Regions from separate parts of the Mesorhizobium sp. WSM4846 genome, predicted to be linked through region 1. Evidence: predicted binding sites of a transcription regulator. Region 1 holds the regulator's gene; each other region holds the start of a gene.
What was found. Region 1 encodes PhoB, which activates phosphate uptake and scavenging genes when phosphate is short. Its sites were predicted from a motif close to TGTCATNNANCTGTCAT; they were not measured.
Positions count from the first base shown of each region.

Region 2: AC0L15_RS10760 (BtaA family protein) is a predicted target of PhoB. The motif match lies at 2,142-2,158, and genes of this name have one in related genera.
Region 3: phnG (phosphonate C-P lyase system protein PhnG) is a predicted target of PhoB. The motif match lies at 1,971-1,987, and genes of this name have one in related genera.

Region 1 covers NZ_JBVVPZ010000025.1:19,461-22,736, forward strand. Annotated here, with positions in the region: gene pstB (phosphate ABC transporter ATP-binding protein PstB) at 1-533, shown strand, start outside; gene phoU (phosphate signaling complex protein PhoU) at 569-1,276, shown strand; gene phoB (phosphate regulon transcriptional regulator PhoB) at 1,293-1,982, shown strand; gene AC0L15_RS20415 (ROK family protein) at 2,152-3,276, opposite strand, start outside.
Region 2 covers NZ_JBVVPZ010000009.1:36,524-39,799, forward strand. Annotated here, with positions in the region: gene AC0L15_RS10755 (class I SAM-dependent methyltransferase) at 162-848, opposite strand; gene AC0L15_RS10760 (BtaA family protein) at 845-2,092, opposite strand; gene AC0L15_RS10765 (hydantoinase B/oxoprolinase family protein) at 2,303-3,276, opposite strand, start outside.
Region 3 covers NZ_JBVVPZ010000011.1:111,737-115,012, reverse strand. Annotated here, with positions in the region: gene AC0L15_RS12605 (carbon-phosphorus lyase complex subunit) at 1-825, opposite strand, end outside; gene phnH (phosphonate C-P lyase system protein PhnH) at 826-1,431, opposite strand; gene phnG (phosphonate C-P lyase system protein PhnG) at 1,428-1,889, opposite strand; gene phnF (phosphonate metabolism transcriptional regulator PhnF) at 2,094-2,795, opposite strand; gene AC0L15_RS12585 (alkaline phosphatase family protein) at 2,856-3,276, opposite strand, start outside.

The sequences.
Region 1 (3,276 bases):
CGAAAATCGATGTCGTCGAGCTGCGAGCTCGCGTCGGCATGGTATTCCAGAAGCCGAACCCGTTTCCGAAGTCGATCTACGAAAACGTCGCCTACGGTCCGCGCATCCACGGCCTGGCCAGGAGCAAGGCCGAGTTGGACGGCATCGTCGAATCGAGCCTGAAGAAGGCCGGACTGTTCAACGAGGTCAAGGATCGCCTGCTCGAGTCGGGTACCGGCCTGTCCGGCGGGCAGCAGCAGCGTCTGTGCATCGCGCGCGCCATCGCCGTGTCGCCGGAAGTGATCCTGATGGACGAGCCCTGTTCGGCGCTCGATCCGATCGCCACCGCCCGCGTCGAGGAACTGATCGACGAACTGCGCCAGAATTATACGATCGTCATCGTCACCCATTCGATGCAGCAGGCGGCGCGCGTGTCGCAACGCACGGCGATGTTCCATCTCGGCTATCTGGTCGAGGAGGGCGCGACCGACAAGATGTTCACCAACCCCGACGACAAGCGCACCCAGGACTACATCACCGGCCGGTTCGGCTGAGCGGTCCGGCGAATTTCGAACACGAGGACAGCACCATGGGTGAACACACCGTCGCATCTTTCGACGAGGAACTGGAGCACATCGACCGGCTGATCCGCGACATGGACGAGCTCGCCGCCGCAATGGTGGCGGCCTCGATCCGCGCGTTGCTTGCGTCGGACAATGCGATGGCGCAGCGCGTCGTCTCGGACGACGCCATCATGGATGCGCGGCAGCGCGAGCTCGACGACAGCGCGATCACGCTGATCGCCAAGCGGCAGCCGATGGCGCAGGATCTGCGCGCCGTGGTTGGCGCAATCCGCATGGCGGGCGATCTCGAGCGCATCGGCGATCTGGCCAAGAACATTGCCAAGCGGGTCAGCGCAGTCGGGCAGAGCGCGACGCCGCGTAATCTGTCGCACGGTATCGACGCGATGGCGGATCTCGTTCTTGTGCAGCTGCGCGGCGTGGTCGAGCACTATGTGTCGCGCGATGCCGGCGCGTTGAAGGAACTGCGCGCCGACGACCAGAAGATCGACGTGAAATATACGGCGGTTTTTCGCGAGCTCCTGACCTACATGATGGAGGATCCGCGCAACATCACCGCCTGCACGCACCTTCTGTTCTGCGCCAAGAATCTCGAGCGTATCGGCGATCATGTCACCAACATCGCCGAAAACGCCTATTTTGTCGTGACCGGGCAGCAATTGCCGGCGGATCGCCCGAAGCTCGACGAAACGACGATGTCGGCGCCGGCGACATGACAGGAGTGACCGGCCGATGATCGCGCCGCGCATCATGGTGGTGGAGGATGAAGAGCCGCTGGGCGTCCTCCTCCGTTACAATCTTGAATCCGAAGGCTATCAAGTCGAGGTGGTGACGCGCGGCGACGAGGCCGAAATCCGGCTGCAGGAAAACGTGCCCGATCTTTTGGTGCTCGACTGGATGGTGCCGGCGGTTTCCGGCATCGAGCTTTGCCGGCGCCTTCGGGTGCGCCCCGAAACCGAGCGGCTGCCGATCATCATGCTGACCGCGCGCGGCGAGGAGAGCGACCGGGTGCGCGGCCTTTCGACCGGAGCCGACGACTATCTGGTCAAGCCGTTCTCGACACCGGAATTCATGGCCAGGGTCAAGGCGCTGCTGCGCCGCGCCAAGCCCGAAGTGCTGTCCAGCGTGCTCAAGGTCGGCGACATCATGCTCGATCGTGAATCGCACCGGGTCTATCGCAAGAAGAGCGAGATCCGGCTCGGGCCGACCGAATTCCGGCTGCTCGAATTCATGATGCGCCACCCGGGCCGGGTCTTCTCGCGCAGTCAGTTGCTCGACAATGTCTGGGGCGAGACGATCTACATCGACGAGCGCACTGTGGACGTCCATGTCGGCCGGTTGCGCAAGGCGGTCAACAATGGTCGCATGCCCGATGTCATCCGCACCATCCGCGGCGCCGGCTATGCGATCAGGGAAGACTAGCTGACGTTCAGGTGATGCCGGCCTGCGAACGGCTGATACCTGCGCTTCCGGTGCTGACGTACCCGAAAGTACGCTCCGCCCCGGTTCTCGGAACCCACCATTCTCGACTCGGCCTGACCTGAATCTCAACACTCCCCAAGTCGCGACCCGGGAATCCCTGCCTTCGGATTCAAGCCACGTTCTTTCCGACCGAGCCGGCTCGTGCCTGGATGCTCGGCGCGAAAATCTCCTGATCGACGAAGCTTAGGGCCCGCATGGCGCAGCCTTCGCGGATCAGCGGCAGCTCGTTCGGCTCGGTGTCGAAGGAAATCGAACCCGAATGCTGGCCGCCGGCGGTCTGGGCGATGGCCTCGCGCAGGGCCGGCTCGATCAGGTCGAAGGCGGCAGCGCTGGCGCCGACCATGGCCACCGGCGCCGGATCGATCAGCGCAAACAGGCTGCCGAGCCCGAAGCCGAGCGCCTCGCCGGCCTTGCGGTAGGCTTCGCGCTCCGGTCCGTCCATCTCGCGCGCCCGGGCCGCCAAGGCCCGCATGTCGGCGTCGCTGACATCGGCGACCGGCTCGGCGTTCTCGCTCAACAGCCTTGCGTTGCGCCAGATGGCGTAGTTGCCGGCATAAGCCTCGACGCAGCCGCGCAGCCCGCAGCGGCAAAGCGCGCCGCCCGGCCGATGGATCATGTGGCCGAATTCGCCGCCTGAGGAGTGGGTGCCGGTGAACAGATCGCCCTTCAGCACCAGCCCCATACCGATGCCGTGCGAGAGCAGGATGGCGATGAAATCGTCGCGGTAGCGATCCGGGTGGCGCCAGTGCAGCGCCACGGCCATCATGTTGCAGTCGTTCTCCATGATGGCCGGGATGCCGAACTCGCGTTCCAGAATGTCGGCGAAGGCGATGTTCGTCTGCGGCGTGATCGGCGACCACAACATGGCGCGCGCGTGGGAATCGGTGATGCCCTGGATCGCCAGCGCGATGCGGGCGACGCTTTGGACATCGAGGTCGGGATCTTCGAGCCGGCGCCGGACGATGGCGACACATTCGTCGATCAGCGCGTCACGCGACATGGTCAGCGTGTCCAGCCGGCGCTGTTCCTCGGCGACCACTTGTCCGGCATAATCGATGACGGCGACCGACAGGAAATTCAGCGACAACACGACGGCCAACACCGCAGCGGCTTGCGGATTGAGGCTGAGGCCGACCTGCGGCCGGCCGCGTTTCAGCGAAACCGTCTCGCTCGCCTTGCTCTCGGCCAGGATGCCTTCCTGGATCAGGTCGGCAGAGATCGCCGATATGGTCGA
Region 2 (3,276 bases), on a different contig from region 1:
CAGGTTCTGCGCCGTGTCGCTTCGCTCCTTGCTTGACCTAGGATGACGAAGGCGCGGGGGCTTATGGCTAATCGCAGACGTTGGAGATTGGCGGTTGCAGGCCGGTCGGCAGCGACCCTCCACAGGGCTCAGTCAAAGAGCAAATCCTCTGGGCTGCGGAACTAGCTGGCGATCTTGATCACGGCCAGCCAAGTGTAATCGCGGTAAAGCGTTCTAAACCGAAGGGTTGCGCCGCGTCTTGCAGATTCCGATTCCAGGACGTCCCGCAGGGCCTCACGCGGCTCGACGTGGAATTTTCTCAGCCAGCCGCGCAGCAGCGTGCGGAACCAGCGGGGCAGGGCCTCCTGCTGGCCGAAATCGACGACGTGCAGCGAACCGCCGGGTGACAGGGCTGCAAGTGCCGCGGAAATCGTCTTCTCCCAGCCGGGGATCATCGACAGCGAATAGGAGACAAAAATGCGGTCGAAGCTTTCGATGGAAAATAGCGCCTTCGCGTCGAAATCGGTGGCGTCGCCGCGCGCCAGCTTGACGCGGCCGGAAAGACCTTCGCGGGCAATGGCAGCAGTGGCCGTTTCCAGCATTTCGGCTGAAATATCGAGACCGAAGAAGCGGGCGTCGGGATAAAGGCGGGCGGCGAGGACGATGTTGCGGCCGGTGCCGCAGCCAAGCTCGAGCACGGTGCCGCCGGCCGGCACATCCAGCCCTGATATCAGCCGGTCGCGGCCGAGCAGGTAATATTTGCGGGTCAGGTCGTAGACGTGGCGCTGCCAGCGGTAGACGTCGTCCATCAGTTCGGCGTGCCCGGCCGGCGGTTCGCCGCGCCTGGCCGGCAGATCGGTCGCGCTCATGCGGCTTGCTTCACATAGAGGTGGAAGCCGCCATAGATGGCCGAACGGTCGCGGGCCGAGAATTGGCGCGAGGCCTCGTCCGCATAGCTCCACTGGTCGAGCAGCGAATTGGAGACCCGGCCGGGCAACAGGCTGGGCTCGGCCGCAGTGCGGAAGATGACGCGGGCATCGGTCGACGCGGTGCGGGTGATCTCGGCCCACAGCGCATTGAGCTGGTCGTCGGTCATCCAGTCCTGCGCATCGAGCAGGACGAAGCGGTCGACCGAACCGGCATCCTTGCCGGCAAGGAACTCGATCAGATTGGCATGGTGGATGGCGACGCGGTCGACATTGTTGCGGATCGCCTGGTAGTTGCGTTTTTCGAGATAGGCGGGCAGCGCCGCCTCGCCGGGATTGGGATAGCGGCGGGCAAAAGCCTGCCAGGCGAAATAGTTGTTCTCCAGCGGAAAGTCGCAGGCGAGCTTTTCCAGCCGGGCCTTCAGCACGCTGGCCATGGTGCCGTCGCCCGAGGTGATCAGCGAATCGTACTGCGCCGGCGGAATGCCGAGGCCGAACAGCGAGGCTTTTCGCGATGTTGCCCATTTCAGCAGCGGTTTTTCGAAGACCGGCGCCAGTTCCTCGTCGAAGAAGCGGCGCTGGTCGGCCATGCTTTTGGCTTCCATGATGCCGGCCGGATCGACGCCGAAGAATTTGGCGGTGCGGTGGCCCATGGCGATGAACAGGCCGAGCAGGCCGGTCTGGTAGAAATTGCGGTCGAAGACGGCGATGCGGCGACGCCGGCGCCAGTTGCGATGTTCCCAGTAGTGGCGGCTGACCGGGTCGAGATGCGGCGCGATGAAACGGTCGTAGGCTTGTGAATTGTGACGGGTCTCGGCAGCGCCGAAGAAACGGAACAGGTCGCCCTGCGACGGCAGATGGCGCACCGCTTCGAGCTTCATGCGGTTCAGCGCGATATGGGCGGCGTTGAGATCGACGGCGTCGACCCTTTCGGGTGACCGGGTGAGATAGGCAAGTATGTTGCAGCCGCCCGAAGCGATGGTGACGACGCGGTGGCCCTGGCCAAGCTGCATCGCCTCCATGTCGACGTCGGGGTCTTCCCAGATCTGCGGATAGACGAGGCCGGAAAACAGCAAGGCGAAGAGCCGCTCGGAGAGGCCTGCCTTCGACAGCGGGCGGTTCTGGTAGACGGCTTTGCCAACTTGCTTGCCGCGGCGAAAAACCAGTTCTCCGGAAACATCCGTCATGACAAGGCGATTCCCCGTTTGCTCTGGCGCAAGCGGGTAGCGCAGGTGGATGACAGGCCGGTGACAGTCGGAGGCATCGATAATTCTACTCCGGCGGTCATCTGGGGCGGCTTTCTGCGCTTCCGATGCTCACGGACCCAAATGTCCGCTCCGCTTCGGTTCTCGAAAACCACCCCACCTGACTCGCCGGAGCGAATTCTGGATGCCTCCTTAGAGGCGGCCGAATCCGCCCGGCGTAGGCGTCGTCACGATGACGGCTTCGCCGGCCTCGAGCACCGTCTGGTCGCAAGCCTTCAGGACTTCGATACGGCCATCCTTGCGGCGAACCTTGGTCGAGCCGACCTCGCCATCGCCGCCGCCGTCCAGGCCTTGCGGCGGGCGATTGCGATGTGAGGACAGGATGGCGCATTCCATCTTTTCGAGGAAACGGATGGTGCGCTCGGTGCCGTCGCCGGCACTCCATTTGCCTTTGCCGCCGGAGCCTTTGCGGATGTGGAAATCCTCGAGCAGGACGGGGAACCGCAACTCCAGCACTTCCGGGTCGGTCAGGCGCGAATTGGTCATGTGGGTGTGGACGCCGGAGGTGCCGGCAAAGCCGCGGCCGTTGTTCATCCGGCCTGCCGGCGAGCCGGAGCAGATCGTCTCGTAATACTGGTACTGCTTGTTGCCGAAGGTGAGGTTGTTCATCGTGCCTTGCGCATTGGCCATCGCGCCCATGGCGCCGAACAGCGCATTGGTGACATGCTGCGAGGTCTCGACATTGCCGGCGACGACCGCGGCCGGGTAGGTCGGCTTCAGCATGCAACCTTCGGGAATGATGATGTTGATCGGTCTCAGACACCCGGCATTCATCGGGATCATGTCCTCGACCATGACGCGGAACGCATAGAGCACGGCTGCGCGGGCGACCGGCTCGGGGGCGTTGAAGTTGTTCTTCATGACCGGCGATGTGCCGGTGAAGTCGACGGTTGCCTCGCGTTTTTGCCGGTCGACCGATATCTTCACCTTGATGATTTGGCCGGTGTCGGTCGGATACTCGTATACGGAGCTGTCGGGCAGCCGCTCCAGCACGCGGCGCACGCTTTCGGCGGCATTGTCCTGGACATGGCCCATATAGGCCTCGACCACGCCAAGGCCGAAATGCGCGACCATCTCGCGCAACTCGGCCACGCCCTTTTCATTGG
Region 3 (3,276 bases), on a different contig from region 1:
GAAGCGTGCTGGTTCGTCGTCCGAGCCCGCAAACAAGTCCAACATCTGGCATTCCGTGACGGTGATGTCTCCTATCGAAACGGGAAAGCCCAGTTCCTCGGGAATGAGCTCGATCGCGACGTCTCCGACCCGGGTTTCGCCGACATAGGGATGGGCTGCGCCATAGCCGCGCAGGGCGGAATAGGCCAATCCCACGACAAATCCTTCATCGCCACGTGCTAGGTTCTGCAAACGCTGATCGCGACCGGCCGGTAGCGCCAGAGGCTCTCGCGTTAGATCGAACACCGAGGCTTCATCTGGCGCAGGCACTTCGGCTTCGATCAGGCCTTCATCCGAGATGCTGTCGAAAGCACGCGGACAATTGGCGTCAAGCGGGGTCTCACCAAGTTCCGCTTTCAGCTCCTCGACTTCAGCGTTGTCGACGAGGTCGAAATCAAGCAGCCGATGCGTGTATTCGTAGGTCGAACCGAGGACCTGGCCTCCCGGAACGTCCTTGAAGGTGGCAGAGATCCGTCGCTGGATTGCCATCCGATCCGTATTGATCGCTTTCGACACCGCAAAGCGCGGCAGGGTCGTCCGGAAAGCCCGGAGTAGGAAGATCGCCTCGACTGCGTCGCCCTGAGCCTGCTTCAATGCGAGCGCTGCAAGCTCTCTGTCGTAGACCGAGCCCTCGCACATCACCCGATCGACAGCGAGACCGAGTTGCTCGGCAATCTGAGTAACCGCAAGTTCGGGGACTTCAGGATCGCCGCGCCTATCCTCTGCGATCAAGCGGTGCGAGTTGAGAATAGCCTGCTCGCCCCCTTTAACAGCCACATATGCCATTTAGATCTCCACCGATATGCTGCGAGGAAGAGCAATGATTGCGTTTCCGGAGGTAAAGAGGACATCCACCCCGATTGGATAAAGCTCCTGATTGAGCTGCCACTCTCCCCAGAACCACGACGGAAGCCCCTCAATGGCGACCGAGGCCTCGTGCTGGATCCCAGGCCCACGCCACCGAACCGGTGAACCGGCAGTAAAGGAGGGGACCTGGACAATAATGGTTGTCGAAGTCTGCGGCTCCAACTCGGTTCCGAGATGAAACTCTGCCAGGCGTGGCATCGTCACCGGATCCGTCACGATGCCAAATACCGCTTCTTCCGCGCCAACCACGAACGGTGTAGCGCAGTGAAACCGAAGGTAATTGCGGACCTCGTCGCCGCTGGATCGGTAATCGAGCCAGATCGGTGTTTCGAAGTCTGCCAATGTGAGGCAAGCGGAGACGGTCGCCGGTGCGAGCGGTCCAACTGCCGTAGTTTCAGAGCCGAGCGTTTGCGGACGGCCCACATATGCATAGGCATCCAGGATACGGCGGAACGTGTCTTGGCTATCGAAGACGGGATGCGTGAATCCGGGCTCGATCCCGGAAGTGTCCATAATGCTGCTCATTCCGGACTCGTGCCTCGCGCCATTGCAAAAAAATCGACCTTTGTGGAAGCCGCCTTGCGGCTCTTCAGCTCACGGCGGCTCGCTTGTATTGCTTCGAATCGAGCGACCAATTCATGACTCTCGGCCGCGACTTCATCCGCCCTTTGAAGAAGCGCATCGAAGACTGCCGCCAGTTCCGCCTGGCGTTGGTCGCGTCCGAGCACGAAGGCGAACCCCGTCGTGCCGTCGGCTAGCCTCAGCGCACATCGGGTCATCGTGGCCTCACCGAGGTTAAAGGGGCTGCCGGTACCGCCTGCCCGTCCACGCAACAGGACGAGGCCGGTCTCGGGCCGACGCAGCCATTCATATTGTGGTGCGGTGGGCAGATCGCTCCATGCGCGCTCAAGGTCTTCGCACATGGTTCGCGCCAGAACCGCCATCCATCGCTGCCTTTTTTCCATTTGATTGCGCACTTGCATTCGCCGCTCGATTGAGGCGTGGATAACGGACCAGACCTAAGTTGATACATAGATATCTAGGTATCTAGTTAGAAGCACTTTGCAACACTTTAATGACAAGACGCTGTTCTGGTAAAAAAGTGTTGATCCGAGGAGGGAAGATACCGTCGTTTGGAAGGTTGAAGCCACGCACAAGCTCCCTTTCCATTCGCCGGCAATCTGGGTTTAGCCGTCGCCTTCTATCAGATATTCATATCTGTCGGCTCGGATAACGCTGAAGGCGTATTTGATCGGCAATCCGTCTGGTGTCACATCGACATTGGTTTCAAACAGCACTGGACTGGACGAAGATATTCGCAACAAAAGGGCTTCCTGTTGGGTAGGCCTTCTGGCCGTTATCCGCGTCCATTTTCGCTTGTATTGCGGGATGCCACAACGCTTCAGGGCCGCTGTCGGAGAGTTCAGCCCCTCGAACGCGGTGGCGAGACCAGGAACGCGCTCGACGGGATAATATGCGGTTCCGGTCGCCAAGGGCCAATCGTTGATGAACGAACTCGACCTTACGGCAATAACGAGCGCTGAGGGCGCGATCTTCAAATGCGATGCAAATTCCGGTTCGACAGAGATCTCGTTGATCGACAATATCTCCCGCTTCACCGACTTGTTCTGGCCAAGAAGCTTGAACGTGAATCTCGGATCACTGTCCAAGGTATGCGAAATGAAGTCGTCGGCAACGAACGTACCGACACCGTGTTGCACCCGCAGAGCCCCTTCAGACTCCAGGGCCTTGATTGCATTGCGCACGGTATGTCGATTGACGCCAAATCGTTCCGCCAGGACAAAATCGCCGGGCAGACGACCATTCTCGAAGGCTCCCGCGTGGATGTCATTGAGTATACCGGAGCGAACCACTTCCCAACGTTTCATTAAGCACCACTTCAACTGTCGATACGGCCATTGCATTCCCCAAATGGGCACAAAACCTGTTTACTCGAAAAGCGGCAGATCGGGAAATGTCTCAGTGGGTAGCCCAAGGATGGATGCAAGCGTCGGCGCGAGGCGTGTTGCTTCAGCCTCTTCCGCCACGGCACTTGGCAGGCCGGCCCCGGAGATGATGCAGATACGGTCGTCCGCACTCATACCTGGTCGAAATCCATGGGTGGATTTGTATTTCGGGCGACCGAACGGTTGGTCTGTAGGATGCCCCGCTGGCACTTCTTCGAAATCATGCAGCGGCGGAGCCACGAAGGTCGCGACGCGCTCGCGCAGCCCTACCGGCAAATGTGCATCGCTCCAAGGTTCCGCCCCGACGGTGGCCAGCCTTTGCGTAACCTCCGCACGATCGGCGGCGTTCTCGACCAGGACATGCAACGTGGCGCCTTCGGAGCTCCATGTCTTTCCGGGAATA